One region of the Faecalibacterium sp. AM43-5AT genome, then DNA from elsewhere that is predicted to be linked to it. Evidence: riboswitches for the same ligand, from Rfam matches in the RefSeq annotation. Region 1 holds a riboswitch; each other region holds the start of a gene.

Region 1 (3,267 bases):
GGGCGTTGTCAAAATTCTCGATCAGCGCATCCAGATTGGGCAGATGGATCGGCTGCTTTTTCATGCCCTCATACCGCTGGCGTACCGAAAGCGGCATCTTGCCCTGACACATATAACGGCCGAAGACTGTGTTGCTCCTGTCCAGCGAACCCTCCACCTTTTTCAGGATCTTGTTGAAATACTCCTCACTGCCGCCAAAGCCGGCGGTGCCAAAAAGGAAGATATTTTTGCCGTGCAGCTGCTTCAAAAAGTCCAAAGTGCTTTCGTCAGCGTTTCCCTTGTCTGTCCAGAAGCCCACATAGAGGGTGTCCGCTTCCATGGCAGCAGGGTCCGGGGTGCCAAAATAGCAGCAGTTTTCCTGTGGCAGACAGGCGTGCAGCGTGTCTGCCAATAATTTTGTGTTGCCTGTTTTACTGCTGAATACGATCGCGTAGCTCATAGTTTCTCCTTTGGTCGGTAACAACAAAAAATACCGCACGTTTCCGTGCGGTATTTTTCCTTCTGGTGGAGAATACCGGGATCGAACCGGTGACCTCTTGCATGCCATGCAAGCGCTCTCCCAGCTGAGCTAATCCCCCAGATGTTTGTGCCGTGCCTGACGACAGGAGTAATTATACCAGCGCTTTGCCGGATTGTCAACAGCTTTTTGGGATTTTCTGCAAAAAAAAATTCCCGCCGGGGAAATGCCCTTCCCGGCGGGAAAAATGACTGCGAAAAAACTTACGCTCTTGCGTTCTGCGGGTCGAAGATCTGCGGTGCGACACGGATCAGGATCACCACAAGGACCGTGGTCAGAATGGCTTCGGGCAGCATGTAGGTGGCGTTGTACACGGCACTGTACAGCCAGCACAGACCGTCCACGCTCATGTTGGAGATGCCGGGAAAGCCGATCTCGGTCATCCAGCTGAAAGCGTAGTCGTAGTCCTTCCAGACGATGTAACCGGACAGAAAGCTGCACAAAAAGCGCAGCAGGCACACCACAAAGGCGCTGACACCGACACCCACGGTGCGGCTGCGGAAAGGCTTTGCGATCAGGCAGGCAAAGCCCAGCACCGTGAAGGCCAGAAGGTAGTCCAGCAGCACGCAGCCCACCTGTGCCGTGAGGGTCTGGCAGTATGCCAGATTGCCAAGGCCCTGCACAAGCTGGATCAGGCTGTTGACGAAAGCGGTCATGATGCCCCACTTTGCGCCGTGGCGGTAGCTCATTACCAGAATGGGCACCATGCTGAACAGGGTGATGGAACCGCCGTGTGGCATGAGCGGGATCTGGATCATGCTCAAAACGGTGGACAGGGCGATCATCAGCGCACCCTCCACCAGAATGCGGGTCTTGGAATAGGTTTTGGTCATAGGGATTCCTCTTCTCAGAACAATAGTACACAAAAACAAAATGCGCCCGCTTTTCAGCAGGCGCATGGGGTTTGTGAAAGAACGGACAGTTCTGCAAACTCCCACGCCGGCATTGTCCGGTCTGGTAAAAGGGTACTCCGCAAAACGCGGATCTCAGCCTTTCGGCGCCCCTGTTTTTATGTCCAAGCAAAAGTATAGCGCATCCGGCGCAAAAGTCAAGCCCCGGCGGAACATATCTGCCCCGGCCTGTGCATAGGCTGTACTATAAGTTCACAATGGGAGGAGTCTGGATATGAAGGGAGACCCCGAACAGAGGGCGGTACAGTTGGGCGAATATATCGCGGCCAACCGGGCCACAGTGCGTGCGGCGGCAGCGGTGTTCGGGTGCAGCAAGTCCACCGTGCACAAGGATGTTGCGGTACGGCTGCGGACGCTGCAGCCGGAGCTGTTCCGGCAGGTGCGGGCGGTTCTGGCCTGCAATAAGGCAGAGCGGCATCTGCGCGGCGGTGCGGCCACCCGGCGCAAATACAGCCGCAGATAAAAGACGGCACACTTCCGAACAAAACGGAAGCTGTGCCGCCTTTTTTAGGTTCAGTCCCGGGTGCGGAACTGGCTCAGTGCGCCTTTTTCCAACCGGCTGACCTGTGCCTGACTGATGCCGATCTCCTGCGCCACCTCCATCTGGGTCTTGCCCTGCAGGTAGCGCAGCTCCATGATCCGCTTTTCCCGCGGGGTCAGCCCGGCCACGGTCTGCCGGAACTGCAGCCCGCTGATCCAGCTGTCCTCGCCGTCCGGGTCCCGCACCTGATCGATCACATACATCGCATCGCCGCCATCGGTGTACACCGGCTCTTCCAGACTGATCGGCTCCATCACCGATTCCAGCGCAGCGGCCACTTCGCGCCGGGCAAGGCCCGCCGCCTGTGCGATCTCGTCCATGGTCGGCTCGCGGCCCAGCTGCTTTTCCAGCGCTTCGCGGCTCTGCATGGCACGGTAGGCGGTATCCCGCAGGCTGCGGCTCACCCGCAGGGCGTTGTTGTCCCGCAGAAAGCGCCGGATCTCCCCAATGATCATGGGCACGCCGTAGGTGGAAAAGCGCACCGGCTGGGCAGGATCAAAGTTATCGATGGCCTTGATCAGGCCGATGCACCCCACCTGAAACAGGTCGTCCAGATTTTCGCCGCGCTGGGCGAACCGCTGCACCACGCTGAGCACCAGCCGCAGGTTGCCTTCCACCATTTGTTCCCGGGCTGCCGCATCACCGGCGTGGGCGCGGGCCAGCAGTTCCCGCTTTTCGGCTTCGGTCAGCACAGGCAGCTTTGCAGTGTTCATGCCGCACAGCTCCACTTTGTTGTACATCCAAACGCCCCCGGTCTGTTTTGATCTTCACCGGGAGTATGGCCCTGCGTGCAAAGCACTATGCACGGGAAAAACTGGGAGCCGTTATTCGTTTTCCAATTGTACTTTTAAGGTATGGATGATCCGTTTTTCCAGCCGGGAGATATAGCTCTGGCTGATGCCCAGTGCGTCGGCGGCCTCCTTCTGGGTGCGCTCGATGCCGTCTGCCAGACCAAAGCGCAGCTCCATGATCTGCCGTTCCCGCGGGGACAGGCTGTCCACGGCCCGGCGAAGAACGGCGCGCTCCGCATCCTGTTCCAGCCGCTGGCTGATCTGGTTCTCATCACTGCCCAGAATATCAGAAAGCAGCAGCTCGTTGCCGTCGCCATCCACGTTCAGCGGTTCGTCGATGCTGGCTTCCTGACGGCGGTTGGAGCTTTTGCGTAAGTACATCAGAATTTCATTGCCGATGCAGCGGCTGGCGTAAGTGGCCAGCTTGATGCTGCGCTCCGGCGTGAAGGTATTCACCGCCTTGATCAGCCCGATGGTGCCAATGCTGATCATGTCCTCGGCAGGCAC
Region 2 (3,267 bases), on a different contig from region 1:
GTGCTTTGCCGGTATACGTCCACTGCAGGAAGGGGTTCTCCTCCGTGCTCTCGGCCCGGACGGTGACCGGCTGGCCCGGCTTCACGATCTTTTTGGATGTGCCGGTGTCGCCGGTTCCGTCCACGATGGTGCCGTGTGTGACGTTGACATCGTACAGGGTCGTCCTGTGTGCCACCAGGAGCACTATGTCGGACGGCATGGTGAAGCTGAAGCTCGGCTTGTTCTCCCAGCCTTCCTCCGGGTCTACAAGAGTCGTGTAGCTCTGCCACTGATCAAATTCGTGGTGGTCGTTGATGAAACCATCCACAAGCTTTACGGTAACGCGGACGCCTGCCGGTGCCTGATAGACCTGCTTACCGTCCACAAAGAACTCGGCTTTACTCTTATCTTCATACAGGTGATATGTCTCCCGATACGCTGCGCTCAGGCTCACGTTGCCCTCAGGCATCTTAAGGTCCGTTGTTGTCCCGCCTTTTGTAAGCGTGATCATCGCCGCGCTTCCTATTTCCGGTTCTGCCGCCAGTGCCGGTGCGCACACGCTCAGCACCATGCACAGCGCCACGAGGGCTGAGAGCAGCCTTTGGGTCAGGGTCGTCTGCTTCATACGGAATTCCTCCTTTTTGCTTACGGGGGGGGGTATGCGTCCACCTTGAAAATACCATATTTCACCTTCTTTTTCAATAAAACCTGCGTGAAACGCCCCAAAAACTGCGTGAAAAACGTTTTGCACCGCTGTGCGCGCCTTTGCCCCCTCTTGCAATTTGTGCGCAAAGGGTGTAGAATACAATCACAATCAAATACAGGGGAGCTTGTGAAGCAGGCTGAGAGGAAGTACCCAAACTTCGACCCTTTTACCTGATGCGGATAATGCCGCCGTAGGAAGTCAGAATGGATGATTTTTTGCAGGAGGCACCGCGGAAGGTGTCTCCTGTTTTTTGTTGTGCACCTATTACCATTAAGGAGGATGCCTTGTACTTTTCTGCGGAAGTGCCGCAGCGGGCTGAGGGGGAGCGCCCTGAGCTTTGTGACCGTCAGCGATGGGAAGCCGTGTTCCGGCGTGAGAGGAGACCAGAAAGTCTCGACCGCTTCTTATAGTTCCTGCGCCGGGTCTGGCACCGGGTGCGGGCTGTTTGCGGAGGCGCTGTATGGTTTTTGCTGCTTCCGCAGGTTTGGAAAGGAGCCTTGCCTTATGAAAAAACTCTCTGTGAAAAAGCTGGCGCTGGCCGGCATGCTGTGTGCTCTGTGCGTGGTGGGCAGCGTATTCAGCTTCCCCATGTTCGGCAGCAAATGTGCACCCATCCAGCACATGGTCAATGTGACCTGCGCGGTGCTGCTTGGCCCGTGGTGGGGCGTGGGCGTGGCCTTTGTGGCCTCGCTGCTGCGCAATCTGCTGGGTCTGGGCAGCCTGATGGCCTTCCCCGGCAGCATGTTCGGCGCACTGCTGTGCGGCCTTGTGTACCATAAGACCAAAAACATCCTTGCCACCATGGTGGGCGAGGTGTTCGGCACCAGCATTCTGGGCGGCCTGTGCGCTTACCCGGTGGCCATCTTCCTCATGGGCAAGAGCGCTGGCGATATCGCGTTCTATGCCTACATCGTGCCGTTCCTCATCTCCACTGCAGTGGGTTCCATCATTGCGGGCGTGCTGGTGTACAGCCTGCAGCGCTCCGGCGCTCTGCGCTCCATGCAGAACAGCCTTTCCTGACGGTGGTGCGTGCAAATGTTTAAAACAGAGTTTGAAAATGTCCGCCGCACCTGCCCGCTCATCCATAACATTACCAACTACGTCACCGTGAACGACTGCGCCAACATGGTGCTGGCCTGCGGTGCTTCGCCCATCATGGCCGACGATGCCGCCGAGGTGGAGGACATCACCACCATCTGCGGCGGTCTGAACATCAACATCGGCACCCTGAACAGCCGCACCATCACCAGCATGCTGCTGGCGGGCAAAAAGGCAAACCAGCTGGGCCATCCTGTGGTGCTGGACCCGGTGGGTGCGGGTGCATCCCGCCTGCGCACCGACACGGCTTTCCGCCTGCTCCGGGACGTAAAGTTCACCGTGATCCGCGGCAACATCTCGGAGATCAAAACGCTGGCTTCCGGCGCGGGAACCACCAAGGGCGTGGATGCCGATGTGGCCGATAAAGTTACTGAGGCCAATCTGGATTCTGCCGTGGCCTTTGCCAAGGCCTTTGCAGCCCAGACGGGTGCCGTTATTGCCATTACCGGTGCCATCGACATCGTGGCCGATGCCCACACCGCCTACTGCATCCGCAACGGCAATGCCATGATGAGCAGCATCACCGGCACAGGCTGCCAGCTTTCGGCCCTGACGGCGGCGTTCGTTACCGCCAACCCCGGCCATCCGCTGGAAGCCGCTGCAGCTGCAGTGTGCGCCATGGGCCTTGCGGGCGAGACCGCCCACAAACGCCTGACCCCGCTGGACGGCAACTCCACCTACCGCAATTATATCATCGATGCCATTTACAATATGACCCCGGATCAGCTGGAAGAAGGAGCAAACTATGAAGTGCGATAAGCAGAACATGCTTCTGTATGCCGTCACCGACCGCGCATGGGTGGGCAAACAGACCCTCTATGAACAGGTGGAGAGCGCCCTGAAGGGCGGTGTCACCTGTGTGCAGCTGCGTGAAAAAGAGCTGGACGACGAAGCCTTTCTGAAAGAGGCGGTGGAGCTCCATGCTCTGTGCCAGCGCTACGGCGTGCCGTTCTTTGTGAACGACAACGTGGACATTGCCATCCGCTGCCACGCCGAAGGTGTGCACGTGGGGCAGGAGGATATGGCTGCAGCGCAGGTGCGCGCCCGTGTGGGCGAGGGAATGATGATCGGCGTTTCCGTCCACAGTGTGGAGGAAGCACGGGAAGCCGTCAAGCACGGCGCAGACTGCCTTGGCGTGGGCGCGGCCTTTGCCACCCATACCAAGACCGATGTGGATGTTCTGCCCCACGAGACCCTGAAGGCCATCTGTGATGCCGTGGACATCCCGGTGGTGGCCATTGGCGGCATCCACAAGGAGAACATCCTGCAGCTCAAGGGCACCGGTGTGGATGGCGTGGCCCTTGTGAGCGCCATCTTTGCAGCAGACGACATCGAGACCGAGTGCAAAGAGTTGAAAGCCCTGTCGGAGCAGATCATCTGACCGATCCCGCGGCAAACTGGGGACACCACCTTGGGCCGCGTTATAAAATTCATGGAGAAAACCAACATGAAAAGCGTATTTTGCGCAGGTGCCGGCATCCAGA
Region 3 (3,267 bases), on a different contig from region 1:
GGCAGCGGGCAAGGCGTTCGTCGCTCAGGCCTTCGCAGACTTTTTCTGCAAACGCGGCCCAGTCGCGGCAGGCCGCCTCATAGCCCTTGTCAGCATAGTCCACCACCAGTGCACCATAAAGGGTATCCTGCACGGAAGGCTTTTCTTCCAGCAGTTTCTGGAAGATCCAGCCATAGCTCAGCATACAGGGCAGGCAGGCCATCATGCACTCGGCTGCGCCCTCGCCGTTTTTGGCGGCTTCGATCATAGAGTCCACATAGGCACGGTTCTCCGGCCGCAGCGGCAGGCTCTGGATGCCTTCATCGGTCAGTCCAAAGTGCTTGAGATAGTGCAGGCGGGCTGCATCCTCGCTCTCATTCACGAAGGAAAGCAGGGAATAGTAGGTGCGGATGGTCTGCATATCCTTTGCCTTAGTCATGCCCCAGGCAAACACCTTGGCATATTCCCGCAGGTAAAGACTGTCCTCCACGATGTAGCCCTTGAAGCAGGCTTCATCCAGTGTGCCATCCGCAAGGTGAGTCAGAAATTCTGAGTGCAGGCATTTCTCCCACACAGGCAGACTTTCCTGCACCAGCTGCTGCACAAAGGTCTGCTCACTCACCCACAAACTCTCCCTTCAGTGCAAACATGTGGTTCATGGGGCCGGAGCCGTGGCCCAGATCCAGCATGGCAGAAAGACAGCCGGAAATGTAGGCCTTTGCGCGCTCCACAGATGCATCCAGATCATAGCCCTTTGCCAGATTGGACGCAATGGCGCTGGATAGGGTGCAGCCGGTGCCGTGGGTATTGGGGTTTGCAATGCGCTTGCCGCGGAACCATTTGCCGCAGCCGTCCCGCCACAGAAGGTCGTCGGCATCGTTGATCTGGTGGCCGCCCTTGCACAGCACGGCACAGTGGTATTTTTCGCTGATCAGCCTTGCAGCGGCCTCCATTCCGGCCGCATCGGTGATCTTCATGCCGGAAAGGATCTCAGCCTCCGGAATGTTGGGGGTGACCACCTCTGCCATGGGCAGCAGCTTTTCGGTCAGTGCCTGCACGGCATCGTCCCGCAGCAGCTTGGAGCCGGAGGTGGCAACCATCACCGGGTCCACCACGATATGCTTTGCGCCGTAGGTGTGCAGCTTTTCGGCGATCACACCGATCAGCTCTGCCGAGGATACCATGCCGATCTTGACGGCATCCGGGTAGATGTCGGTAAAAATGGCATCGATCTCCTGTGCCAGAAATTCGGGCGTGGCTTCAAAAATGCCGGTCACACCTGTGGTGTTCTGGGCAGTCAGTGCGGTAATGGCGCTCATGGCATACACGCCGTTTGCAGTCATGGTTTTGATATCGGCCTGGATGCCAGCACCGCCGCTGGAATCGCTGCCGGCAATCGTCAATGCAGTTTTCATGGTTACAACTTCCTTTGCAAAAAATGCGGAAATGCCCGCAAGGAGGCATTTCCGCACTTTGAAGCAGCAGTATCTCCCTACGTTGGCATTGTCCAAATCAGGTCACAGGTCTGGGCAAACAGCCCACTCTCAGCCTGCTTTTGCAGGCTCCCTTTTTTCTGCGTTCAAGAATACCACAGTGCCGCTGCATTTGCAAGGGGATGGCCCTTTTCAATCGGCCCGCTGCGTGGTAAAATGAAAAAAACAAAGGGGGAAATACCATGAACATCACGGTCTATCTTGGAGCAAATGCGGGCAATGATCCTGCGCTGGCGGAAGCTGTCCGGGAACTGGGCAGCTGGATCGGTGCAAACGGGCACCGCCTTGTGTACGGCGGCTCCCGCAGCGGCCTAATGGGTCAGCTTGCCCAGAGCGCGCTGGACGCAGGCGGCACGGTGACCGGTGTGGAACCGCAGTTCTTTGTGCAGCAGGAGCTGCAGCACGATGGCCTGACCGAGCTGATCGTCACCAAGGACATGACCGAGCGCAAGACGAAGATGATCGAGCTGGGCGATGCCTTCATCGCATTCCCCGGCGGTACCGGCACGCTGGAAGAAATCGCAGAGGTAATGTCCAAGGTCTCGCTGGGCCAGTTGGACGCGCCCTGCATCCTGTATGATCTGAACGGCTACTACGACAGCCTGAAAGCACTGCTTGCCAAAATGATCGAGAAAGGCCTTTCCACGCCGCAGCGCCAGCAGGGCATCCGATTTGCGGCGAATCTGGAAGAGATCACAACAATTTTGAATAAAGCCTAAAAGGAAACGCTTCCCCGGCCGGGAAGCGTTTCCTTTTTATATCATTCTCCCAGTGCAGTGCGGATATTTGCCAGCACCTTCTGGCTCAGCAGCACAAAAGCCTGCTTGGTGCGTCCGGCAGAAACATTCGCGCAATGCACATTCTCACGGGCAAAGAAGTCTTCACCCACCGGGCCGGCAGCGGCACGGGTGTCACAGAAGAAGTGGGTGCCCGGCAGAGCAAGCCACTGTTCCAGAGCAGCAGAGTCAAAGCCCGGGCCGATGGAGGTGTTGAACAGCACCTTGCCTGCGCCCAGCTGTGCAAATTCGTCCTTGCCCAACAGCAGTACGTTCTTGTTCAGGCAGGTGAACACCACCTCGCTCTCGGTCAGCAGCTGTGCCAGCGGCTTATAGGCCATGCCCACAGCTTCGGCATCCGGCTTGCGGGTGCGGCTGTAATAGGCAATGTCGGCACCCATGAACTGCAGCGCGTCGGCGATCATTTTGCCGGACACACCCAGCCCGATGATGCCTGCCTTCAGCCCGGTGATCTCCACCGGCTCGTCCCGCAGCATGGGCATCCCAAAACCGTGCAGGATGCCGGTGAGCTCATGCAGGACGTACTCCACAACGCCGCGGTCGCCGTAGTCCCGGATGCCCAGCACTTTGATGCCGCGGGTGCGGGCGTAGGCGATATCCACATTGGCGCTTTCCTCAGAATACAGGCTGCAGCACATGCCGATGTAACGGATATTCGGGCAGCGCTCGATCACATTTTTGCCCATGCGGGAGGTGTAGCTCAAAAGCACGGCATCGGCATCTCCGATGCGCTGCACGATTTCGTCGTCGCTGGCCGGGATATCGCGGTACAGCACCACTTCTTTTGCGTACTGATGCAGCGCTTCCTCGGCGGAAGGAATCAGGCTTACCGGCTCAATGGCCACCAGTTTGTTGAACATCTGCAAAGCCCTCCTTTAATAGAAGCATACGGGGGAGGAGAGGTTGCGCAGCAGGGCAACTACGCTCCAACCGGCAATGGCGCTGGTGGAAGAGCAGATATCCACCACGGCCTTCACGCCCTCGATCTCGGCGGTGAT

The links. Region 1 has a riboswitch for thiamine pyrophosphate ahead of DW937_RS11965 (energy-coupled thiamine transporter ThiT). Riboswitches for the same ligand answer to the same signal wherever they lie in the genome.
Region 2: it holds a riboswitch for thiamine pyrophosphate, as region 1 does, so the genes downstream of both, thiW (energy coupling factor transporter S component ThiW) here and DW937_RS11965 (energy-coupled thiamine transporter ThiT) in region 1, are expected to answer to the same signal.
Region 3: it holds a riboswitch for thiamine pyrophosphate, as region 1 does, so the genes downstream of both, thiD (bifunctional hydroxymethylpyrimidine kinase/phosphomethylpyrimidine kinase) here and DW937_RS11965 (energy-coupled thiamine transporter ThiT) in region 1, are expected to answer to the same signal.

What each region holds. Positions count from the first base shown of each region.
Region 1 is NZ_QVGZ01000011.1:68,676-71,942, forward strand. It holds gene bilS (flavodoxin family protein BilS) at 1-439, opposite strand, end outside; tRNA gene DW937_RS11960 (tRNA-Ala) at 503-578, opposite strand; gene DW937_RS11965 (energy-coupled thiamine transporter ThiT) at 721-1,350, opposite strand; TPP riboswitch at 1,433-1,532, opposite strand; gene DW937_RS11970 (sporulation transcriptional regulator SpoIIID) at 1,643-1,891, shown strand; gene sigG (RNA polymerase sporulation sigma factor SigG) at 1,942-2,709, opposite strand; gene DW937_RS11980 (sigma-70 family RNA polymerase sigma factor) at 2,794-3,267, opposite strand, start outside.
Region 2 is NZ_QVGZ01000005.1:116,605-119,871, reverse strand. It holds gene DW937_RS08305 (hypothetical protein) at 1-604, opposite strand, end outside; TPP riboswitch at 792-899, shown strand; gene thiW (energy coupling factor transporter S component ThiW) at 1,190-1,705, shown strand; gene thiM (hydroxyethylthiazole kinase) at 1,721-2,542, shown strand; gene thiE (thiamine phosphate synthase) at 2,529-3,164, shown strand.
Region 3 is NZ_QVGZ01000001.1:366,939-370,205, reverse strand. It holds gene DW937_RS02060 (TENA/THI-4 family protein) at 1-601, opposite strand, end outside; gene thiD (bifunctional hydroxymethylpyrimidine kinase/phosphomethylpyrimidine kinase) at 594-1,394, opposite strand; TPP riboswitch at 1,452-1,558, opposite strand; gene DW937_RS02050 (TIGR00730 family Rossman fold protein) at 1,655-2,191, shown strand; gene DW937_RS02045 (D-isomer specific 2-hydroxyacid dehydrogenase family protein) at 2,233-3,129, opposite strand; gene DW937_RS02040 (aspartate dehydrogenase domain-containing protein) at 3,145-3,267, opposite strand, start outside.